Regions from separate parts of the Gottfriedia acidiceleris genome, predicted to be linked through region 2. Evidence: riboswitches for the same ligand, from Rfam matches in the RefSeq annotation. Region 2 holds a riboswitch; the other holds the start of a gene.
The links. Region 2 has a riboswitch for FMN ahead of MY490_RS08930 (ECF transporter S component). Riboswitches for the same ligand answer to the same signal wherever they lie in the genome.
Positions count from the first base shown of each region.

Region 1: linked by a shared signal. The riboswitch ahead of ribE (riboflavin synthase) and the one ahead of MY490_RS08930 (ECF transporter S component) in region 2 are both predicted to bind FMN.

Region 1 is NZ_CP096034.1:3,908,347-3,919,281, forward strand. It holds gene MY490_RS18490 (metallophosphoesterase) at 1-2,219, opposite strand, end outside; gene MY490_RS18495 (class I SAM-dependent methyltransferase) at 2,216-3,502, opposite strand; gene ribH (6,7-dimethyl-8-ribityllumazine synthase) at 3,649-4,110, opposite strand; gene MY490_RS18505 (bifunctional 3,4-dihydroxy-2-butanone-4-phosphate synthase/GTP cyclohydrolase II) at 4,129-5,322, opposite strand; gene ribE (riboflavin synthase) at 5,335-5,982, opposite strand; FMN riboswitch at 6,315-6,462, opposite strand; gene MY490_RS18515 (APC family permease) at 7,912-9,177, opposite strand; gene MY490_RS18520 (LysR family transcriptional regulator) at 9,309-10,208, shown strand; gene MY490_RS18525 (LacI family DNA-binding transcriptional regulator) at 10,426-10,935, opposite strand, start outside.
Region 2 is NZ_CP096034.1:1,842,348-1,853,282, reverse strand. It holds gene MY490_RS08965 (CBS domain-containing protein) at 206-862, opposite strand; gene MY490_RS08960 (LysM peptidoglycan-binding domain-containing protein) at 961-1,578, opposite strand; gene MY490_RS08955 (CPBP family intramembrane glutamic endopeptidase) at 1,575-2,159, opposite strand; gene MY490_RS08950 (RecQ family ATP-dependent DNA helicase) at 2,169-3,686, opposite strand; gene MY490_RS08945 (YpbB family protein) at 3,673-4,746, opposite strand; gene MY490_RS08940 (ferredoxin) at 5,067-5,315, shown strand; gene MY490_RS08935 (YpiB family protein) at 5,596-6,129, shown strand; gene MY490_RS08930 (ECF transporter S component) at 6,281-6,850, opposite strand; FMN riboswitch at 7,069-7,205, opposite strand; gene MY490_RS08925 (hypothetical protein) at 7,488-7,634, opposite strand; gene MY490_RS08920 (cob(I)yrinic acid a,c-diamide adenosyltransferase) at 7,927-8,496, opposite strand; gene MY490_RS08915 (ABC transporter ATP-binding protein) at 8,526-9,311, opposite strand; gene MY490_RS08910 (FecCD family ABC transporter permease) at 9,308-10,360, opposite strand; gene MY490_RS08905 (ABC transporter substrate-binding protein) at 10,326-10,935, opposite strand, start outside.

The sequences.
Region 1 (10,935 bases), 2.1 Mb from region 2:
TCATCATCCAATGAAAGAACTAAATAATCGTCACCCGATACGAGTGAGAAAATTTCAGCAGTACTTAATGAAGGTAATTTTTCCTCACCATTTTCATAAACCATTTTTAAGAGATTAAATGGCTTATACTCTATTTCTGATTTCGCTCCATATATTCTCAGTTGCTCATCATAAATATCTAATAACTCTTCATGCTTTTTAATCGGTACGTACGACTTTAATGTTTCTTTTACTACACTAAATGTTGAATAGTCATTATGACCATATTTATTCGTTAATATTTGTTTCGTAGTATGATTTACTTCATCATGAAAATCCGTTTGCTCATATCTAGAGATCAGTTTGTTAAAATGCTCATCAAATCCAGTCTCTTTTAATATGCTTAATTCAGACCTTAATGATTTTGATAAGACATTAAATTTACCTTCTATTAATCCCGTGCCTAATACGATCCAAGGTAGTAACTCTCCATCTAGAATTAAAGTTCTAATATTCTCTTTTTCCATAAAGCTACCTAATCGCTCTAATAGAATTGAATACACGCCCGAAAGATCAACATTTTTTACACGATATCCATTCCGACTGACTGCATAACATTCTTCAATTTTTTTAGAAAAATAGATATTACATCTTGAACCCATATACTTTGGTTGAAGTACAACTTCTTGAACCTTTTTATCTTTAAAGTATTGTAGTCCTTGCTTTAAAGACTCTAAATCATTCGCATTTGTATCCTTATCAGCCGGACTCATCGTACCAGAAATATAATTAATTGAATTTTTTAATACATAATTGAGACGTCGTTTATCTCTTTGATCCAATTCATTTAGATTGATACTTTTTTCTCTTCCTTTGAATAATTCTGGTAATTCTTCTTTATTCACGACATCCTCATCAACTGAAGGAACACTATACAAATATGGGTTATTTGAATATATTCTAATACTAGTCAGCTGATTCCCACTAGCAGCACCAGTATCAATTCCATATTTATTCTTAATACGAATTAATTTCTTACTCGCAACATGACCAAATACATGATAAGGCTGATTTGAAACAGCTTCCTCAGCTAAAAATTGTAATTGCTCCTGAATCGGTTTATTACGATCAATTCGGAATGAACGTTGATGGCGTAATGAATTATTATCCATTTTTCCAATATATTTCTTTTTACATGGAGCATGAGTAATATAATATGAAGGAAAGTCTTCACCTATATAGTGATAAAACTCCTTACTTTCATTAACCAGCTCTAAAAACTTAACTTGGAGCCCTTCATCTTTTTCCAACGTTTTAATAGAAGTAAAGTATGTTTCGACTAAGCTCTGATCAATCGAAGAATCTTTTAATTGACCTAATAAATACTTACTAACAAAATTTTCATGATTTCCTTTTATAAAATAAAACCATTTGCGGTTTGAATAAATGAACTCAATTATTTCTTTAACTTTGTTCCCTTTATCAATCCAATCTCCTACTAATAGTATGCGGTGATTACTACTTTTCTCTGATTCTATTATTTGATTATTTTGAACCGTGAAACCAGCTTTCGATAATAGCTTTTGAAATGTGAGAACCTGTTCATGAATATCCCCTACGATTGTATATTTGTATTTTGTAGGCAGCTTTCGAGAAATATACTCCTCCATATTATCCACTTTAATCTCAAATTCAGTCGGATTAAGAAAATTCTTCTGACGAATACGATGTATAATTCGATAATTACTTCTTTTTATATTTGGAATTACTTCTGTTCGAAGACGTCTTACATGATTATCAATTAATTTCTTTGATCGGTCTGAAGAATAGTACTCACGTATATTTTTATAGTCAAATAATACTAAATCAACATTATATGAATTTTGATTTGCGATCTCTACAACTTGATCACGGAATGATTCTGATAGTCCAGTTGTATCGACAATTACAAATTCTGCATTAATTGGGAATGTTGTAACCATCTTTAATTTAGTAAATAGTAATTCAAATGCTTGTTCACTCGCCTCGAGCATAATCGTACTATGTTTATCAAAATCTTCCCCTAATATTTCTCGTCTAATATCATCAGATGATAAATACTGTATATTTGTTTTATAATTTCTCGACTCGTCTCTATAAGATAAAGATGGAATTAAAATTTTTTTTGCAAAAGTCGATTTTCCACATTCACTAGAGCCTACTAAAAGAAAAATCGTATGAACATTTGTTGAGATTTTCATTCCTGATGCTCCTTTACTTTTTGCTTCGTTATAACAACTGCCTGAGAAAGTGAGATTCCGTCTACACGATCTCCTACATCCGAGAATGTATACGTATATGTCGTATTACTTAAGATTGAATCAATCCATTTAACGAAATCTTCTTTTGTCATTTCCCATTTATGATCATCATGCCTAAATCCATCTAATTGGTATAGATTATTAAACTCTGCATTTGGAGTCGTTATGATGAAATTCTCAAAATTAACATAAGATAGTACGCTCTTTATTAAATTGGTAGCATCCTTAACACTCATATGTTCAACAACTTCAGTTAGCAATACATCAACATTCAAATCGTTGTCGTAAAACTCTAGAAAGTGAGATAAAGACTCATAGATTGCAATATTTTCAATCACTTTGTTATTTATTTTATATTTCAATCGTTCTCTTATTTCGGCATCAATATCAATTGCGAAATAATCATACTCACTGATTTTTTGACTATAAGGAATTGCATACGCTCCCTCACCACAACCAATATCAAGAATAGAACGCTCAAATTTTAACTGTTCTGAAATCCACTCTTGACGCTGTCTTGCAGTATTTCCAAATTTAAAATTGATATCATAATGATTTGTTTTTTCAAGTTCATTTTTAAATGCAAGAAATTTTTTACGACTATTTAACACATTTCTATTAAATAAATAACGTATATAATAAGGTGCATCAATGACTTGCATACTAGTTATATATTTTCGTATAACATCGTCTGTAAAATCGATATACTCATCTGAAACGATGCTCAAGAAAACGCATAGCACTGTCGTATAGTGAATTAACTCATGAATTGTTTTTGTTGTACGAATACGTAGCTGATAAGTTTTACTAGCTAACTCTTCAAAGGTTAGATCAAATTCATTTAAATGCCTCTGAAAGAAGTTTAAGTAACTAACGTTTTTCACATGAATAGCATTAATCAATACGCTATTTTCATATTCATTCTGATCTTTTTCATGTAATTTTTTGAATGCTGAAGAAAAGAATGTGTTGATTGCATTTAAAGGGAATAGGGTTGAACAATATCTTGTCGTATTTAAGTATTCAAACATTTCCTCTGCTTGTTCTTTATACGAAATTTCATTATCAGCATCTTTAAAATAAATATTATATGTATCTTCTGTAGAATACCACGCAAACGCGTTTCCCTTCCTAATTGTCTTAATACTCATCCCAGAGCTTGGATTTTTTGCAATTATATAGGAAAAATCAGGGTTATTTGATTTTAACTGAAAAATAGCCACTTGAGTGAATCACCCTTTCTTTTTGAATTATCAAATTATTAATCTTATTTTAACATGGAATTTCTAATAGATTATTGGTAATTTAATAAAAAAAAGAGAGGTAAAATTCACCTCTCCTTAACCAGTTTCTTCTATTATATATATACTTAGTTTAAAGTTCTTAATAAATTAGCCATCTCAATTGCCGAAATACCAGAATCCCAACCTTTATTACCAGCTTTCGTTCCCGCTCTTTCAATTGCTTGTTCAATATTTTCTGTCGTTAATACACCAAAAATAACAGGGATACCAGTTTGTAGAGTAATAGCTGCAACCCCTTTTGCCACTTCGTTACATACGTAATCATAATGAGTAGTTGCCCCACGAATAACTGTTCCAAGCGTAATAATCGCATCGTATTTTTTTGAATCTGCTAGTTTTTTTGCAACTAATGGAATTTCAAATGCTCCAGGTACCCAAATAACATCAACGTCTGATTCTTCTACACCATGACGATATAGTGCATCTTCTGCACCACCAAGTAGTTTTGATGTAATAAATTCATTAAAACGTCCTACAATTACAGCAACTTTAAGTCCAGATCCTACTAAATTTCCTTCAAATTTCATCTTAATCTCTCCCATTTTTTAATAGTGTAATAAATGTCCCATTTTTTCAATTTTAGTAATTAAATATTTTTCGTTTTCCATTTTCATCTCAGTTTGAATTGGCACTCGATTATTAATCTGTATTCCGTGAGATTTTAACGCATCTATTTTAACTGGATTATTAGTTACTAAATCTATACTCTCAATGCCTAAATCTTTTATAATTTGAGCACTTATCGCATAATCTCTTAAATCTGAATCAAATCCTAAGTTTAAATTTGCTTCAACAGTATCAAAGCCTTCTTCCTGTAACTTATATGCTCGTAACTTATTAAGTAAGCCAATTCCTCTACCTTCTTGTCGCATATAAACAATTACACCTTTTCCAGCTTCTTCAATCATCGATAATGTAGATTGCAACTGCGGTCCGCAATCACAACGACATGAGCCAAATACATCACCTGTTAAACATTCCGAATGAATACGTACAAGTACTGGTTCACCATCGTCAACTTTACCTTTTACAATCGCAATATGCTCTTTACCATCGATCTCATTTGTATAACCAATCATCTTAAAATCACCAAAATCAGTTGGTAATTTAATTTCAACTTCTCTTTTTACAAGTTGTTCAGTTTCTTGTCTATAATGAATTAAATCTTTAATTGTTATCATTTTTAAATTAAACTTGTTTGCGATTTTGATTAAATCGGGTACTCTTGCCATAGTTCCGTCGTCATTCATAATTTCACAAATAACACCAACTTCTTTCGATCCGGCCATTCGAGCTAAATCTACTGCCGCTTCAGTATGTCCCGGTCTCTCAATAACGCCTCCGTTTTTAGCGACTAGAGGAAACATATGCCCAGGTCTTCTAAAATCTGCTCCAGTTGATTCATCATTTAACATTTGTAAAACAGTATGTGAACGCTCAAATGCTGAGATACCAGTAGTAGAATCGATATGATCAATACTTACCGTAAAGGCAGTTCCATGTGAATCTGTATTGTTTGTTACCATTTCATATAAATCCAGTTTTTTGGCTATCTCTTCAGAAACAGGTGCACATATTAAACCCCGACCATGTGTTGCCATAAAATTTATATTTTCAGGAGTTGCAAATTCTCCGATAACAACAAAATCGCCTTCATTCTCTCTATCTTCATCATCACAAACAATAATAATTTTTCCATTTTTCAAATCTTCAATTGCTTCTTCTATTTTAGAGAACATGAGCTTACTCCTTTATATATAGCCATTTTGAGATAAAAATGAAGTTGTTATTGCAGAACTCTTTTTCGTCTCATTCATACCAAGCATTTTTTCAACATACTTACCTAATAAATCAAACTCAATATTAACAACGTCTCCCGTTTTTTTACTGCCTAAGATGGTATGTGATCGGGTATGAGGAATTAAAGAGATTGTTACAATATCAGTTTCAACTTCAAATATTGTTAAACTTGTACCATCAATCGTTATACTGCCTTTTTGTAGGCAATATTTAGCAAACGAACTTGGAATAGTAATTTTATACATTACTGCGTTTTCCATTGCATTTACAGATATAATTTTACCTGTGCCATCAATATGACCAGATACAATATGTCCACCAAACCTTCCATTTGCAGCCATTGCCCGCTCTAAATTTACTTTTTGGTTTGAAACCAAAGTACTTAGATTCGACGCTTGAAACGTTTCAGGCATGACATCAACAGAAAATTCATTTTTAGTAAAATCCGTAACGGTTAAACACACTCCATTTACAGAGATACTATCTCCTAAATGAACATCCTCTAAAATGACTGGTGCCTCAATTGTTAGCAATAAAGTTTTACCTTTTTTTACGATATTTTTTACTGTTCCTATTTCCTCAACGATTCCAGTAAACAAGTTTTTTCACCTCATTTCGAAAAAGCATATTACATTCCAGCCCGATAAATGACTTTGTAAGATCCATCTCTAATTTTATAAATAGTTGATCCACCTTATCACACCCTCTAATTCAAATTAATTTGAAAAAGTGAAAAGCCCCTTAGAGAAAACTCCTAAGGGGCAATAGATGTTTAAGAAAGGAAGCATACTTAAATAAACGCTAGTTCAATATGAGTCTATTTAAAGACAGTACTATAGCGTCTATTGTTGTACATACAAAATATGCACAACGAACTAAGCCTATATGGATAGTATTTTTGAAAAAACAAATAACCAGACCATATATGCACTCCATCCTTCTCCCATCCAGACTATACTGTCGGCTCTAGATTCTAACTAGATCAGCAACATATAAAAAATCTATATGAAGCTCACGGGCTTAGTATATAAATATACAACACCGCCGGTTGGGAATTTCACCCGACCCCGAAGGACACTAATTATCAAATTTGGTTTCATTATAACTAGCAATTATTTGATTGTAAAGATTTTAAGATTCTATTTTTTTTTAAATCGAACTGATTGAAAAGAAAATAAAAGTAAAAAACCTTATAAAATATGGAAAATTTCTTACTCTATTTCGTTAAAAAATATTTTATTTTTTTATCTAATAATTTAATCATCTTGCTTTATATATTTTTTTGCAACGAATACAAAAGTGAATAAATATTAATAATAAAGTAATTTCGGAAATCTTGAATTTGATAGTTAATTTAGAAAGTAAGACTTATAGATTCCGAAATTATATAAAATTAGCCGAATTAATAATACATTTGAATTCGTTTTTTATTTGTATTGTTTATTTAAACCAAAGAGTCATACACTCCTCTTAATAATGCTCCTAAAATACTTAACAATTCCAATTATAAATGCGCTTTCCTTTATATCAGAAATAGAAATAATTAAACCTTATAACTACAAAATAATATATAATCCTAAAATAATAAAAGACCCTTCATCCGTACTAAAAAGCCGATAATTAAATTGAAATAAACAGCTTCATCTTATACCAAACTGAAAAGTGTTGTGGAATTCCAGTAGATCTCCTTTTAGAAAAAATAATAATAAATATGCGGTATGTGTAATTATTATAAAAAAGTTAGTTTTTTTTAAAGAAACTTCTTTTAATAGAAGTTTCACGCTGTTGAAAAACACCTTGTCAATTAAATTACCAAATTTTCGTAAAAGGAGTAGAGTGATGTTGATTTCCACTACATGGTGCTCGCTTTCCATGGGGCGAGACCTGAGCCTCCTCGGCAAGCCGAGGCCACTGAAAAAGTAAATTTTGATCAAATTTTGCTTTTTACGAAAAATCAATTCCCATAAAAACCTCGATTTTTATAGATAAAGTGGGGATGACACATTAAGTTTTAACCCATTTTTGAGACAAAAGTGGGGATGGAAATTTTAGGGAATTGAACTTTTTCAAAAATCATAGAGTTATTCAGCGGCCTAGGCAAGCCTGCGGGGTCTCAGCCTTCCCGCTAATCCCATAGGAGTCGATCACCCCTCCGTTCCAATCAACTTATACAATTAAAAAAAGTCTGTAATTAAATACTAGTCAAATAGCCTTTACTTAGAGTAATCTAACTGTTGTATATTAATCAGCTTGTAGATCAATTAATACCGAACAATTGTTAAACTAAACTATAAAATTTGTTCCCTAAAAAAGCCCATCATATTTTTAACTTCTAAAAAAAATCATTACTAGTGTTATTCGAATAATAAATTGCTCAAACACTTTTACATTTAAAACCATTAAAAAATCATTCAAAAAATGCTAATTTTATCATTATTAAATGTTCATTTAAAGTCCGTTTCCCTATTGACGACTTTATATTTCAACACTCTGAAACTTCTTTTAATAGAAGTTTCCTTTCTAATCCATTATTTATTTCCAACTTGTAGAATTTTTTCATGTTGTTTTGAATGTCTTTTTTGTAGCCAAATAAAGTACACTGAAACTACTATGATCAATATTAAAATGATCGGCGAGGAAAAAGAAAGTATTCCTAAAAAGCAAATTGCTAGTATACATGAACCGATTTTAAAAATTACGGAATCAAATAATCGTAAACATGCTAATACTCCTAGTAAAGCGTTGCATAAGAAGAATGCATTTGCAATTGCTACAAGTGTTTGAATGCTTAGGAAATCATTAAAATAAAGAATAAATACAATTATGTGAATGACAAACAAACTAAATAATGATCGAGTTGCCACATTATTTCTATTTTTAAAAGAAAGCCATGAAGGCAATAAACCGTTTTTGGCTTGATCGGCGATTAGCCTTGATACTGCTCCTATTACTAGCAGAACCGTACTAATACAAAGTGCAATTGTAATGGATGAAATAATTGGAGTTGACCAACTTCCAAATAAACTTTGTAGTAACGGTGCTAATGATTGATCCATCATATTTCCATTTTTAGAATGAATCCACTGGAAAGCAAATGCAACTGTTAGACTTACTATTGCTATAATCGAGAAACTTAAGACTACTGCTCTAGGAATTGTTCGTTCTGGAGTTTTTACTTCTAAAGAATAGCTACCGATGACCTCCCACCCGATTAAGGCCCAAAATAATAAAAGTAAACTTTCTCCAAAATTAGAAACAGTAATCGGATTCGATAAAGTAAAGCTCCCATCAACTGTAAATAATGTATGAATACTGCCAACTATAAGCGTCACTACAATGAAACTAGACATAAAAAAGGCAAATTTTCCAACATCGGCAATGCTTCGAGTTAAAATGATATAAACAAAACATAGGATTCCTAAAGCTAGCCACTTTTCATTGAAGAAACTTTGATTTGTCAGTAGTTGTAAGTAATGTCCTGCCGTACCTGTAACTGCTATTGGCCCAAAACAAACTGCAAGTAAAAAGAAAATAGCTGAAAGGTTTTTTAGTTGTGTACCAAATGCACGTTCAACTGCCAATGGTACTCCAGAATCTCCTGGAATCAACAAACTTAGCTTACCAAACATTAGTGCAAATATTAAACTTAAACCAAGCATTAGAACCCATGCAAAAATAGCATAATTACCAGCAGTTTCATACACTGCAGGCGGTAAAATGATAATTCCCGAACCTAAAATAGGTCCAATCATTAACCCGCTGAGCAAAAGAAAACCAATTTTTCGATTCCTCATTAATATCCCCCCAATAGTTATTGAAAAAAATTGTAATCTCGTATACTTTAATTATATGAACCGACTTAACATCGGTAAAATGAATAATTATGATATAACTCATCGGTAAATCCGATACTTAGGAGGTTATAATGGAAATCCGTCATTTAATTACGTTTAAGTCAATTGTAGATATGGGCGGGTTCTCAAGAGCTGCCGTCCATCTCGGATATGCACAATCTACAGTTACTGCACATATACAATCACTTGAGCAAGAATTAGGAGTCCCTTTATTTGACCGATTAGGTAAAAAGGTACATCTGACTGAGGTCGGTGAGAACTTTTTAGTTCACGCAATCGAAATGATTCAGCTCTATACAAAAGCAAAAGATGTATTTCAGATGGAAAATGAAGAAGTATCCACGTTAAAGATTGGAGCTCCTGAATCTTTAACAATCTACCGTCTTCCACAAATTATCCAAGCTTTTCGATCACAATACCCGAAAGTAAATATTATAATGAAATCTGGTTCATGTTGGGAATTACAAGATGAATTACGTCGAGGAGATTTGGATATTGGCTTCTTACTACAGGCTCCATTAACTGATTCAGATTTATATACGGAAACACTAATTGAAGAACCACTTGTCATTTTACTACCTCCATCTTCTGATACTAGAACACTTTCATCTTTTACACTAAATGCGAATGAAAATATAATTCTCACCGAACAAGGTAGTTATCGTGATTATTTTGAAGCATTTTTAAGAAGTAAAGGTATTGCAACTGAGTCTGGAATGGAATTTTGGAGTGTTGAGGCAATTAAACAATGTGTCATGTGCGGACTTGGTATATCCATACTCCCACTCATAGCAGTTCAAAATGAAATGCAGCAAAAAAAACTAAAAGTCATAAATTGGGATACAAATTTAGGAAGTGTATCTACAATCATGTCTTGGCATAAAAATAGATGGCAATCACGTGCTGCTAGAAAATTTATGGAAGTTGTTAGAGATCAGTCATCTTTATGGAATCAGTCTATCAAAATCTAGTTTCTAATAAGTTATTACTTGGGAGTTATAAGCTTAGAAAGAAGTCTTTAGTATTGTTTAGTACTGGTCATTTCTCGGCCTATTGTAATTCATTTACTCTATCATTCATGTGTGACTTTATTTGCAGTTATCCAGATTTTAATTGCAGATTTGCCTTTTTTATTTGCACTTCCCATACAACGACACGAAAAAAAGCTAGCGCTAACTAGCTTTTTTATTATACAGTCTGCCGCTCAATTAATTTAATCGCTATCTCCTCTTGATTAATTACAGAATTAATCGCTTGTATAAAAAGTTTCCTCCCTATTTCCCGTAATGGAATTTCGACTGTTGTTAACTTCATTACTTTAGCAATTGGTTGATTATCGAACCCAATTATCGCTAGATCATGAGGAATAGCTATTCCACGATCATTACAGCAAGTCTGCACACCCGCTGCCACTTGGTCACTTGTTACTAACAAAGCTGTTGGTCTCTCTTTTAAATTTAATAAAGACTGGACAATTCTTTCACCATCTTCAAAATAGTAACAATTATCGAATACAAAATCCTTATTTAGTGCTTCATTATATTTACTATGAAAATCAATATAGGCTGATTCTCTTTGTTTACTATTCTTACCTGTTCTACGACCAATACTATAACCTATTTTCCGATGACCTTTTTGATATAAATATTCTAAAGCAATCATGAAACAATTGTATTGATCTATAAATGTTGAGGAAAC
Region 2 (10,935 bases):
CTTTTTTTATTATACAAAAACTAGTAGTAATTGAAAAATTTTAAACAACAAAAAAACTTATATCCATTCATACAAAATGGGCATAAGTTTTTAATTTGAGTGAAATATGGTTTCATCGTTTCCAAAAGTCTATTTTTGTATACGCAAAATAATATCCTTTATTAGTATTTAATAACAAGAAATAGCGCAAACGAATTTAACAATATTAGTGATTAACTGTAGAATTTTCTATTTCATTCGTAACAGATACTATTCTTAGACCAAGCTCTTCAAATTTACGTAAAATTTTATCGATATTTTTATTTTCATCTATTTTTAAGACAATTCTTCTTAATAAATGATCTTTTGAATCAAAAGTTACTAGCGATATGATATTAACCCTAAAATGGTGAAGATAATCAAGTAATCTTGCTAATTGCCCTTCCTTCTCCATACTTGTCATTGATATCCTTATTCCTCGACAGTCCTTTCCAAGTACTTCTTGAAAAATCTCAATTACGTCATATCTAATGACTAGTCCTATAAAATTTCTCTCATCATCAACTACCGCAATGGAAGGATATTTTTTTAATGAATTCATTGTATCTTCAAATGGCTCATCCGTTTTAACACAGATTGTTTGATGTGTAGCGATTTCACCTATTTTAAGGTTCTTAACATAATCTTCTTTTTGTAAATTACTAAAAAAGCATCTTCTAAAAATCTCTGCTTGTGAAATCATTCCAACATATTTATTTCCAGATAATACAGGAACACTATCAATTTGCTTTTCTAACAAAAGATTAAGTGCACATTCTACAGTTTCATTAGATTGGATCGTAATTACTTGATGGTTTTGAAGCATTCGATGTTTTGCTAACATACTTTAACACTCCCCTTCCCTCTATTTATAACATAGATAGGAAGCATTCGATCAAAGTGAATTTGTCTAGATTTTGAATTTCAATTCACTACTTAACCTTATTTATCCACATCAACATTTAATGGGATTTTTAATATCTGGCCGGGCGTCACTTCGATCCCATTTAAATGATTTGCATCTTGAATAATTTCTTCACCATCACGATTACCATAATATTTCATTGAAATAGTAAATAATGTTTCTCCTCTTTGAACTTCGTGATTAATCTCTTCCACTCCTACAGTTTCACTTGAATCTGTTTGGGGTTTTACTACATTTTTTATCTCATTTTTGATTGGAGCTTTTTTCTGAGATTCATTCTTTTTTTGTTTTTTTAAATGCTCTGTAGCAGCTAATTCAACTTTTTCAAATTTATTTGAAGGAATGATTAAACTTCCTTTTTCAGTAAAAATTTTATCGTATTTACTATGTACAAACTTCACAACTCCAAATGGTAGCATGATAAAGATTATGACTAAAGCAGTGATTAAAGGATATTTTATTTTCCACCAAGGTCTTCGTTGATCCTCTTTTATTTTCATTGTTTCACTTCTTGGTGGTAGATTTAACAAATCAACAACTTTATTTTGATCACTTATTTTCTTATTTTTATATTTCTTATTTTTTTTCTTTCGACTTAAGTCAGCTATACTATTAGTCTGAAGCTCATTTTTCATTCTTTGTCTTCACTTTCCAAACTTAATTTCATATACATTCCTAAAACATAATCTAAGATAAAATGTGCGATAAATACTATAACAATATTATTTGTTTTCAAATATAAGTAACCTAAGAAAAAACTTTCAATTAATACAATAGTAAGTAAAATCGGTTTTTTCACATATCGAAAATGAACTAAAGCGAATACAACTGATGCAATAATTAGTCCAAATTTAGCTTGAATAAATCCTCTAAAAAATAATTCTTCTGATAAAGCGATTAAAATACAAAGTATAGTCATTTCAGGAACTGAAAGTGACGTAAAGAATCTTTTATTAAATCCACCATCATCCAACAAACGCTCCGGAATCGTATAATTTAATAAAATATTAAATAGGACGAGTGAAAATCCAGCTCCGAATCCATATAAATATGTTTTATAACTTTTAAATAAATATAAATCATCTAGAAATTTTTCTGTACCAATAAAAAAAGCAATACATAAAATAGCGATTACTAAAATGATTAACTGCGTACCATATACACTTTTCTTCAAATAGTTAACTGGAATTTCTTGACGGTTTAATTCGCTTTCCATATAGATTCCTCACAGCCCCAATTTATTTCTTAATTCTTGTTCCCATGAAAGTACGTTAGTATTTCCATATTTCTCTTGATCATTTGAACAATACTCTTCAATCGATATACCACAAATGTTACAGCAATTTATTGGTCTCTGTACTAAAATTTCATCAAAAAGTAAAAGATATTTTTCGCGATAACAAGTGGTTGAAGATAGAAAGTCGATCATCGCTTTTAGTTTTAAATATTTTACTTTTTTCCGCTCCGAAATTAACTCTTTAATCGATTCTATTAAGTCATTATTTATTTTTTCTAAATGCAAGTTTTCATCTACGATTACATTAAATTTAACCATTTCAGAATGTAGCGTTGTCCACTGTATTTCACTAAATTGAAAAACTGCTTTCCAATTATTCACGAGCGTTTCAGTCAATTTGATTGGGTTTTCTTCTAATCTTTTTAAATACGTTAGAAAAGACTCAACTTGATTTACAGAAAGGATTTCGTCATCAATTAACCTTAGTGGTAACTCATGATCTTCTTCACATACAATTAGTATTGCTATACTTGGCTCACCATCTCGGCCAGCTCGTCCAATTTCTTGAAGATAATTTTCGATGTTTGAAGGATACTGATAATGAATTACAAACCTTACATTTGGCTTATTTATCCCCATACCAAAAGCACTTGTACAAACTATGATATCTATTTGATTTTGTATAAATTGTTGTTGAATTAAAATTCTTTGTTCATGTTCCATTCCACCATGATAATAGGCGACTTTGCAATTTAACTTTTCTCTTATGGTATTTGAAATTTTCTCGCAAGCAGCTCTTGTACCACAATAGACGATGCCTGGACCTGTTAATTTAGAAAGATGGTTAGTTAAAGACTTGATTTTTTCTATTTCCGTATCTACTTTTTCAACTTGAATGGCTATGTTCTCTCTATTAACTGAATTGATATATTTTTGAACATGTTTTAACTGTAAAGTTTCAATTATTTCTTCTCGCACATTTTTGCTAGCTGTAGCGGTTAAAGCTAAAACCGTCGGATTATTTAATTTACACTTTATTTCCCCTAGAGTTTTATATTCTGGTCTAAAATCATGCCCCCACTGAGATATACAATGTGCTTCATCAACAACAAATAACGAAATTCTAGAAGTAGAAAGCTTTTGAATTAAAAATTGATTTTGTAACATTTCAGGCGAAACAAAAATAAACTTAAAGCTGCTAATATTATTAAATAAATATTTTTTTTGCTCAAAACTTCTGAAGCTATTTAGTGCAATTACTCGTTTATCTCCAAATGCTTTAATCTGCTCTACTTGATCCTCCATAAGGGAAAGTAATGGAGAAACGATAACTACAACGCCTGGCAAAAGTAGCCCTGTTAATTGATATAATAATGATTTACCCCCACCTGTAGGGAGCATTGCTAAAACATCCTTCGAGTTTAACAAGTCAGTAATAATTTCTTTTTGGTTATTTCGAAAACTTGAATAACCAAATTTTTCGTATAGAAGTTTATTTAGGTCCATGTAAATCACCCATTCTTGCAAGAGTAATACGAATTTGAAAATATGTTACCTCATTTAATAAAGCTTCTTTAATAATTTTTAATTTCCTTGTATTTAGTTCGATAATTTTATTTTTTATCATAGTAAATTGCTTTGTTGTTATAAAATGATTAATTGGAAATAATTTATCACCTAATACACACTCAACTATATGATCCTCTATTGTACTTATCTTTAAATTACGAATCTGAGCTATTTCTTGAATTGTTTTACCATCAGTAAATAATCGCTTCGTTTCAATAGAGGTATTCGTAATATTAGAACTTTTATCTCCATTAACAAATTTACTTAACAAAGGATAATGATTGTTTGGTTCAACCAAAATAGTGATCATATGATGTAATGTATTAATCGAATTAAGATAAATTTTTTCAACACTCACTTTGTGTTCTGATGCAATTTGTTCAAGAGTCATGCCATAAGCATTTGCTCCAGACAATCGTCTTACAAATTGTAATGCGTCTTCGTCACTTATATTTTCTAAAATTGTATGCAATTCATTGTAAAATTGTTTAACTAATTCGTTTTTATTCCCAGTAAAATTAAGAATCTCATTTTTTACCCAATTTTGTATATCGTGGTCTTGAATAACTGCCCTAAAATATTTTGAATTCATATTCAGATTGGAAACCGTTTGAAAAAACAATGAAAATCTTTTCCAAAATACCTTTTGAATACTAGAAAACCTTAGTCCGTTTATATATGTAAATTCCATAAACTGTAGTTTTTGATTTGCCAGATAAGCATGACCATTTTTATTTAACAAATAGATATTCTTATTTTCAGACTGACCTATATACCCCTTATCCTCTAACCCATTGATAATTTCTTGCATATTCTGATGAGTAAGGAAATGAAAAAGTCCGAAAAATGATGTGACTTGATAAAAATGAGAATCTTGAATAATTTGAGCACTTTGTTTACCTTTTAATAAATACATTATACCTTGGATCGTTCGTTCACCATTATATCGATGAAGTAAAAAAAGGATGATTTCTTCCAATATAGATAGCTTAAACATCATAAACCTCTCAAATAAAATTATTCCATTAATATATTTAAATATTTTTTCGAATAATAATTAGTAGTACAAAAATATTTGTGCATTTTTTCTAAATAGTTTTTATTTCTTCTAGCTTATCATATGTATCAATTACCAAACCATTTTAAAGATAGAAAAATCATTATTTATTTTATTTGGGATTTCATCATTTCTCGTTTTTTTCAAAACCTTGTACAATTATATTGAAAAGTTTTGGAAACCGTTTTAAAATGTTTACAGGTACATTACAAAAATAGTATCTGTAACAAAAACAGGGAATAATTTGGGAGGTCAATACAATGGCAAAATATACAATCGTTGATAAAGACACTTGTATCGCATGTGGCGCTTGTGGCGCAGCTGCACCTGATATCTATGACTATGATGATGAAGGGATCGCATACGTTACTCTAGATGATAACCAAGGAATCGTTGAAATTCCAGACGTTTTAGTTGATGACATGATGGATGCATTTGAAGGATGCCCAACAGACTCAATCAAAGTTGCTGACGAAGCATTCGATGGCGACGCTTTAAAATTCGAATAGTAAAAACTGCGGCGAAGTTATTTCGTCGCTTTTTTTATTAAATAAAAAACAAGAGCTATGCGTTTATCACTCATTTAACACTTTGAATTAGTTCATTAAGACATAGAAACATCCAGTTTTATCTTCTTATTTAATCCCAATATTTTTGAATTAAGTCAAAACATACATTGAACAGTTTGCCAAGGTATTATGAGAAAACTAATTATTTCCTTATTTTACATATTCAGAATTATCTAATAACTTGTTATAATAAATAAAACATCATGAGAGGATGATCAGCATGGAACAGATGACAGTTACCGAGAAAAAGATTTTTTTAAACAAGTTCTTAGAGAAAAAACAGGTAAAAAAAGACATCGAATTGATATTACACTTTCTCCTTGCTGTTGATGAAGTACTAACAAACATCTCGTTTGTAGATGATGCAAAGAGTACACCAAATGGCATTGTCATTAATTTTCGAAAGGATAACTATTCACAACCTCAGGTTTCATATTACGAAAATAGTTTGAAAATTGATCTGACGTCGGAATCGATTTACCATAAACTTCGATTGCATGGGAAGGAAACACCGTTTTATCTTGAGTTGTTATTTGATGTGATGCCGATCGAGTACGCTTTAATCTTAGATACTAATCCGTTTTCCACAACTACCATTGAATCAAACGATGAAGTGCAAGCAGAAATCGATGCGTTTCTTTCATCGCTTGTAGTACAAACATCGCAAAAACTTCTGCTTTGTCAAATCGACAAAGCACTTGATGAACGCAATGAACAACTGTTTCTTTTCTTAACTTCTCAGCTAAAATATTAACAAATAAACCATCTATCATTTGATAGATGGTTCTCTTTTTTCCTATCAATAAAATAAATATGAAGTACAAAATTCGCAGCTAATCACTCGAATAGAGGTACATAAAACAAAAAAGTGTCTACCAAAAAATTTAGTAGACACTTTCATTTATTTATACGTTATGAACATTCATTCTTTGAGTTAACCAAACCTTTAATTTAGGGTAGATAACTAAGAATAAGATCATGATTAATAAACCTTTAATTGCATTAAATGGCATAATTGATGCAACTATTACTTCATTTGGCAGTTTAAAATTCATGAAATGTGCATATGCAGGTAATAACACAAAATAATTTAAAAGACTAAGGATTCCAGTCATCACTACTGTACCAACGATTAATCCAAGAGTTAGCCCTTTTACAGAACGATATTTTCTAAAGAAATACGACGCAGGTAAAATATATAATACTCCCGCACTAAAATTAGCAAATTCTCCAATTGGTACACCAGTCATACTTCCATTAATAACATAATGTAGGATGTTTTTTATTAACTCTATTCCTATTCCTGCTACAGGACCAAAAACAATTGCGCCTATTAGTGCTGGTACGTCACTAAAATCAATTGTAAGCCAAACTGGAAATGCAGGAAGTGGAAAGTATAGCATCATGAGTACATAAGAAATACTGCTAAGCATTGCCACTATCACCATTTTATTTACTTTGTTGCGTTGTTGCATTATACCTCTCTCCTTTTTCCCGATCATATCAAGAAAAATGAAAGGTTCGCTTAAGTTGCGTTATTTTTTGCACATATTATAATAAGTCCGAATTAAAAAATGAAAAATAGTATAAAACTATGCAAATAAAATAAAATCCCCTATTTTTTTGAAATAGGGGAGAATTTTCAGTACGCCAAATAAGCGTTCAAAAAGAAAAAATTTTTGAACTCGCGAACCTCCATCTTCTCCCATCCAGACTATACTGTCGGCTCTAGAATCGCACTAGATCCTGCCCAAAAAATCAGGCTCGCGGGCTTATAAGCAATGCTTAATTACCGCCGGTGGGGAATTTCGCCCCGCCCCGAAGATAGATCGTTTATTAAATTACAGTTTAATGTTACTAAATTAAATACAGTTTGTAAATAAAAATCTCCAACTAATCATTTAAGCATTCCTTAGGTTTTCTTGGCAATGGAAATTGTATCTTCACTATTTCTTTCGCTAATTCCTCTTCCATTACAATTGCTGGATTCGCCATTTTTTCTCCTTAAATCAAAAATAGAACTTCACATATAAATGTACTTTACCGAATTTATGAGTAAATTACATTTATAATGGAAGTTCTAAAAAAAATCGCTCTTTTCAACACGAATTATCAAGGATTTGAAACTATTTTTAATTCATGAAAATTTTTATCTGATATAATATCCTTTAATTTCTCTCGATTTCCTCCGATAAATAAAAGGCCAATCGTTAAAACAAACACAACAATCAACAAACATCTCCTAAGAAAATCAAACATTGTTTGCCCCCCTACCTAAAGAAATGTGAAAAGTGTTTAATCTGGACAATAACTCGTGGACTGACAACTGGTGATTCAAAAAAAATTGAACTAAGCCCTTTAAATCATTTTCAAACCTTTAACTCTTTATGTATATTTCTTAAGATGTATTGAGTAAATCAAAAAATATAAACGCCAAGAGGTACTTTAACTAAAACATACACTCAAACATTCTATGATTGAAAAAACTTATTTATACAAAAAAAATAGCGATTGATTAGAAAAATTTAACTATTCAATCGCTTTTCTTTATTTATTTTTTATCGGTTCGAAATACGATTGCTCCTCGTTCGTATTCAACATCTTTAATATTTAGACGTGTGTTGATTAATCTTGCAAGTGCAAAGAAATAATCAGATAATCGATTCAAATATAAAAATACTGGAAGATGAATATTTTCTTGTTTCATTAATGTTACGACTGTTCTTTCGGCACGTCTCGTTACCGCTCTTGCTTGATGAATGATTGCAGCAGGTTTTGACCCACCTGGTAAAATAAAACGTTGTAACGGGGGAGTTGCTTCCATATATTCATCGATTAATGTTTCAAGCTCTTCAACCATTTTCTCTGTCGTTTTAAAAGGGATGCTATCCTTTACTACTGCCAAATCACCACCACAGTCAAATAGTTCATGTTGGATCTTTTGAAGTGAATTGTAAATATCCCTCGTATCTTCATGATCTAAATAGGTCATTGCGTACCCAACGATTGTATTTACTTCGTCAATTGTCCCGTAAGACTCTACCCTTAAGTCATCTTTATCTACTCGTTTACCTACTAAGCTAGTCTGACCTTTATCCCCAGTTTTTGTATAAATTTTCATGAAAAACCTCTCCTTTTTTCAATTTTAAATTACAAAACATTACTTTTATAAATAATGACCTTTTTATTTGTTTCGGGATTATCTAAAATTTGAAAAGATGTGTCGTATAAACCTTTTAATAAATTTTCACTTAATACTGAGTCTGTTCTTCCTTCAATATAAATTTTTCCGTCCTTTAATCCAAGTAATCGATCACAGTATAGACTTGCTAAATTTAAGTCATGAAAAACAGTTACAATCGTTTTATTCTCTTGTTTTTGTAATTCCTTTAAAACGTCTAAAATTTTAATTGTATGCATTAAATCTAGATGGTTACTTGGTTCGTCTAAAAAAATATATGGTGTTTCTTGAGCGAAGCATTGTGCAAGAAATACTCTTTGACGCTCACCACCACTAATTTCATTTATGAAGCTTTTTTCCATCTTGTTTGTACCAGTCATCATCATTGCATTATTTACTGCAGTTTCATCGATTGTGGACCAGCTAGGAAAAAAGGAAGACGAATGAGCAAGACGGCCAAGTTTAACTGTTTCTTTTACCTCATAAGAATATGTATAGGAATTTTGTTGTGATAAAACAGCAATCTTTTTTGCTATTTGTTTATTAGACATACTAGTAACAAATTCTCCATCCAACATTACATTTCCTTTAGACGGCTTAAAAAGTCCACAAAGAATATTTAAAAACGTTGACTTTCCACTCCCATTTGGACCAATAATTCCTAGCCATTCTCCTTGATTAATAGAATAAGACAGTTCATCCAAATCAGTATGAATTCCATCATATGAATATGAGATATCTTGACATTTGATCATACTTTTCCCCTATTTCTTTTCAAAGATAGTAATATAAAAGCAAATATTGGCGCACCAATTAAAGATGTAATTACCCCAATTGGTAATTCTCTAGGAGCTAAAACAATCCTAGATAAAATGTCAGATCCAATTAAAAATATTGCGCCATTGATCATCGATAATGGAAGTAATTTTTTATGTAATGGTCCTACCATAGTTCTAGTAAAATGAGGAACAACTAATCCTACAAATCCTATTGTTCCAGAAACAGCTACTGCTGCACCAGATAAAATACTTCCAGTTAACAAAATTAAATAAGTGGACTTTTTCACATCAATTCCGATATGTTTTGCATTCGTGCTACCAAATGTCATCGCATCTAGCTGCCTATTTTGACTTAATAAAATTAAGAAAGAAATGATTAAAAACGGTAATAAACTAAAAGAATACTGAATGCCCCTCCCACCAATATTACCCATTAACCATCCAATTACTGCACGTAATTCATTATTTGAAAAAGTTATAAATAATGATATTAATGCAGAACAAAATGAACTTATTATAATGCCACCTAGTATGATTGTCTCTACATTTAGAGATCGATCTAGTTTTCTAACAAATAGTAATAATAAGATGAGTGTTCCAAATCCAAATAATATACTAACAACAGGTAAAGTAAAATAAGTTACAAATGGTAAGCTTATTTGAAAAAATAAAACAACCACCGCTCCTACAGAGGCACCTGAAGAAACACCTAAAGTAAAAGGATCAGCTAATGGATTTTTAAGTATTCCTTGAAATGCAACACCTGCCAACGAAAGGCTCGCACCGACTAATGCAGCTAACATAACCCTTGGCACTCGTATATTCATGACAATTGTTTGAATATCAGCTGGAACATACTCTGTTTTAAATAGAGCATCTGAAAAGCTAGAAATAATAGAAGAAAAGGGAATCGATGTAGACCCGATCGAAACCCCTAAAATAAATAAAAAAATTAATAAGATAATTGGAATTAAAAAGATTGAATATGTATTATTTATAAAGCTCTGGGTAAACCGCCTTTGCAATTGCTTCGACTCCCTCTGCAAGTCTTGGACCTGGTCTAGATGTTGTATCTGAATTAACATCATATACACGGTGATTTTTAATTGCGTTTACTGTTTGCCAGTTTTTTCTAGCCATTACAGTTTTTTCTAGATTTGGAACATAATATCCATAAGTTGTTAAAATCACATCGGGATTCGCTTTAATCGCTGATTCCTCACTATACTTTACCCAACCTTTTTCACTTTTTGCTACGTTTTTAGCATGAACAATCGAAAGCATTTCGTCTAGGAACGTACCTTTACCTGCTGTATATATTTCTGGTGGTCCTGATATTTCAAGCCAAACCTTTGGATTTGTAGTTACTTTGGCTGTTTTTTTGCTAATTTCATCTAATTTTGTTTTCATACCAGTTACTACTTTTTTCGATTGCTCAGTTTTCCCCGTTATCTCTCCAACTTGTTGAATTGTATCATACACATCATTAATAGTTGCTGCATTTTTTACGACAAAAACATTAATCCCCGCTTGTTTTATCTGTTCTAAACCATCAGCAGAAATTCCTAAACTTGATTCATGCGCCAAAACCAAATCAGGT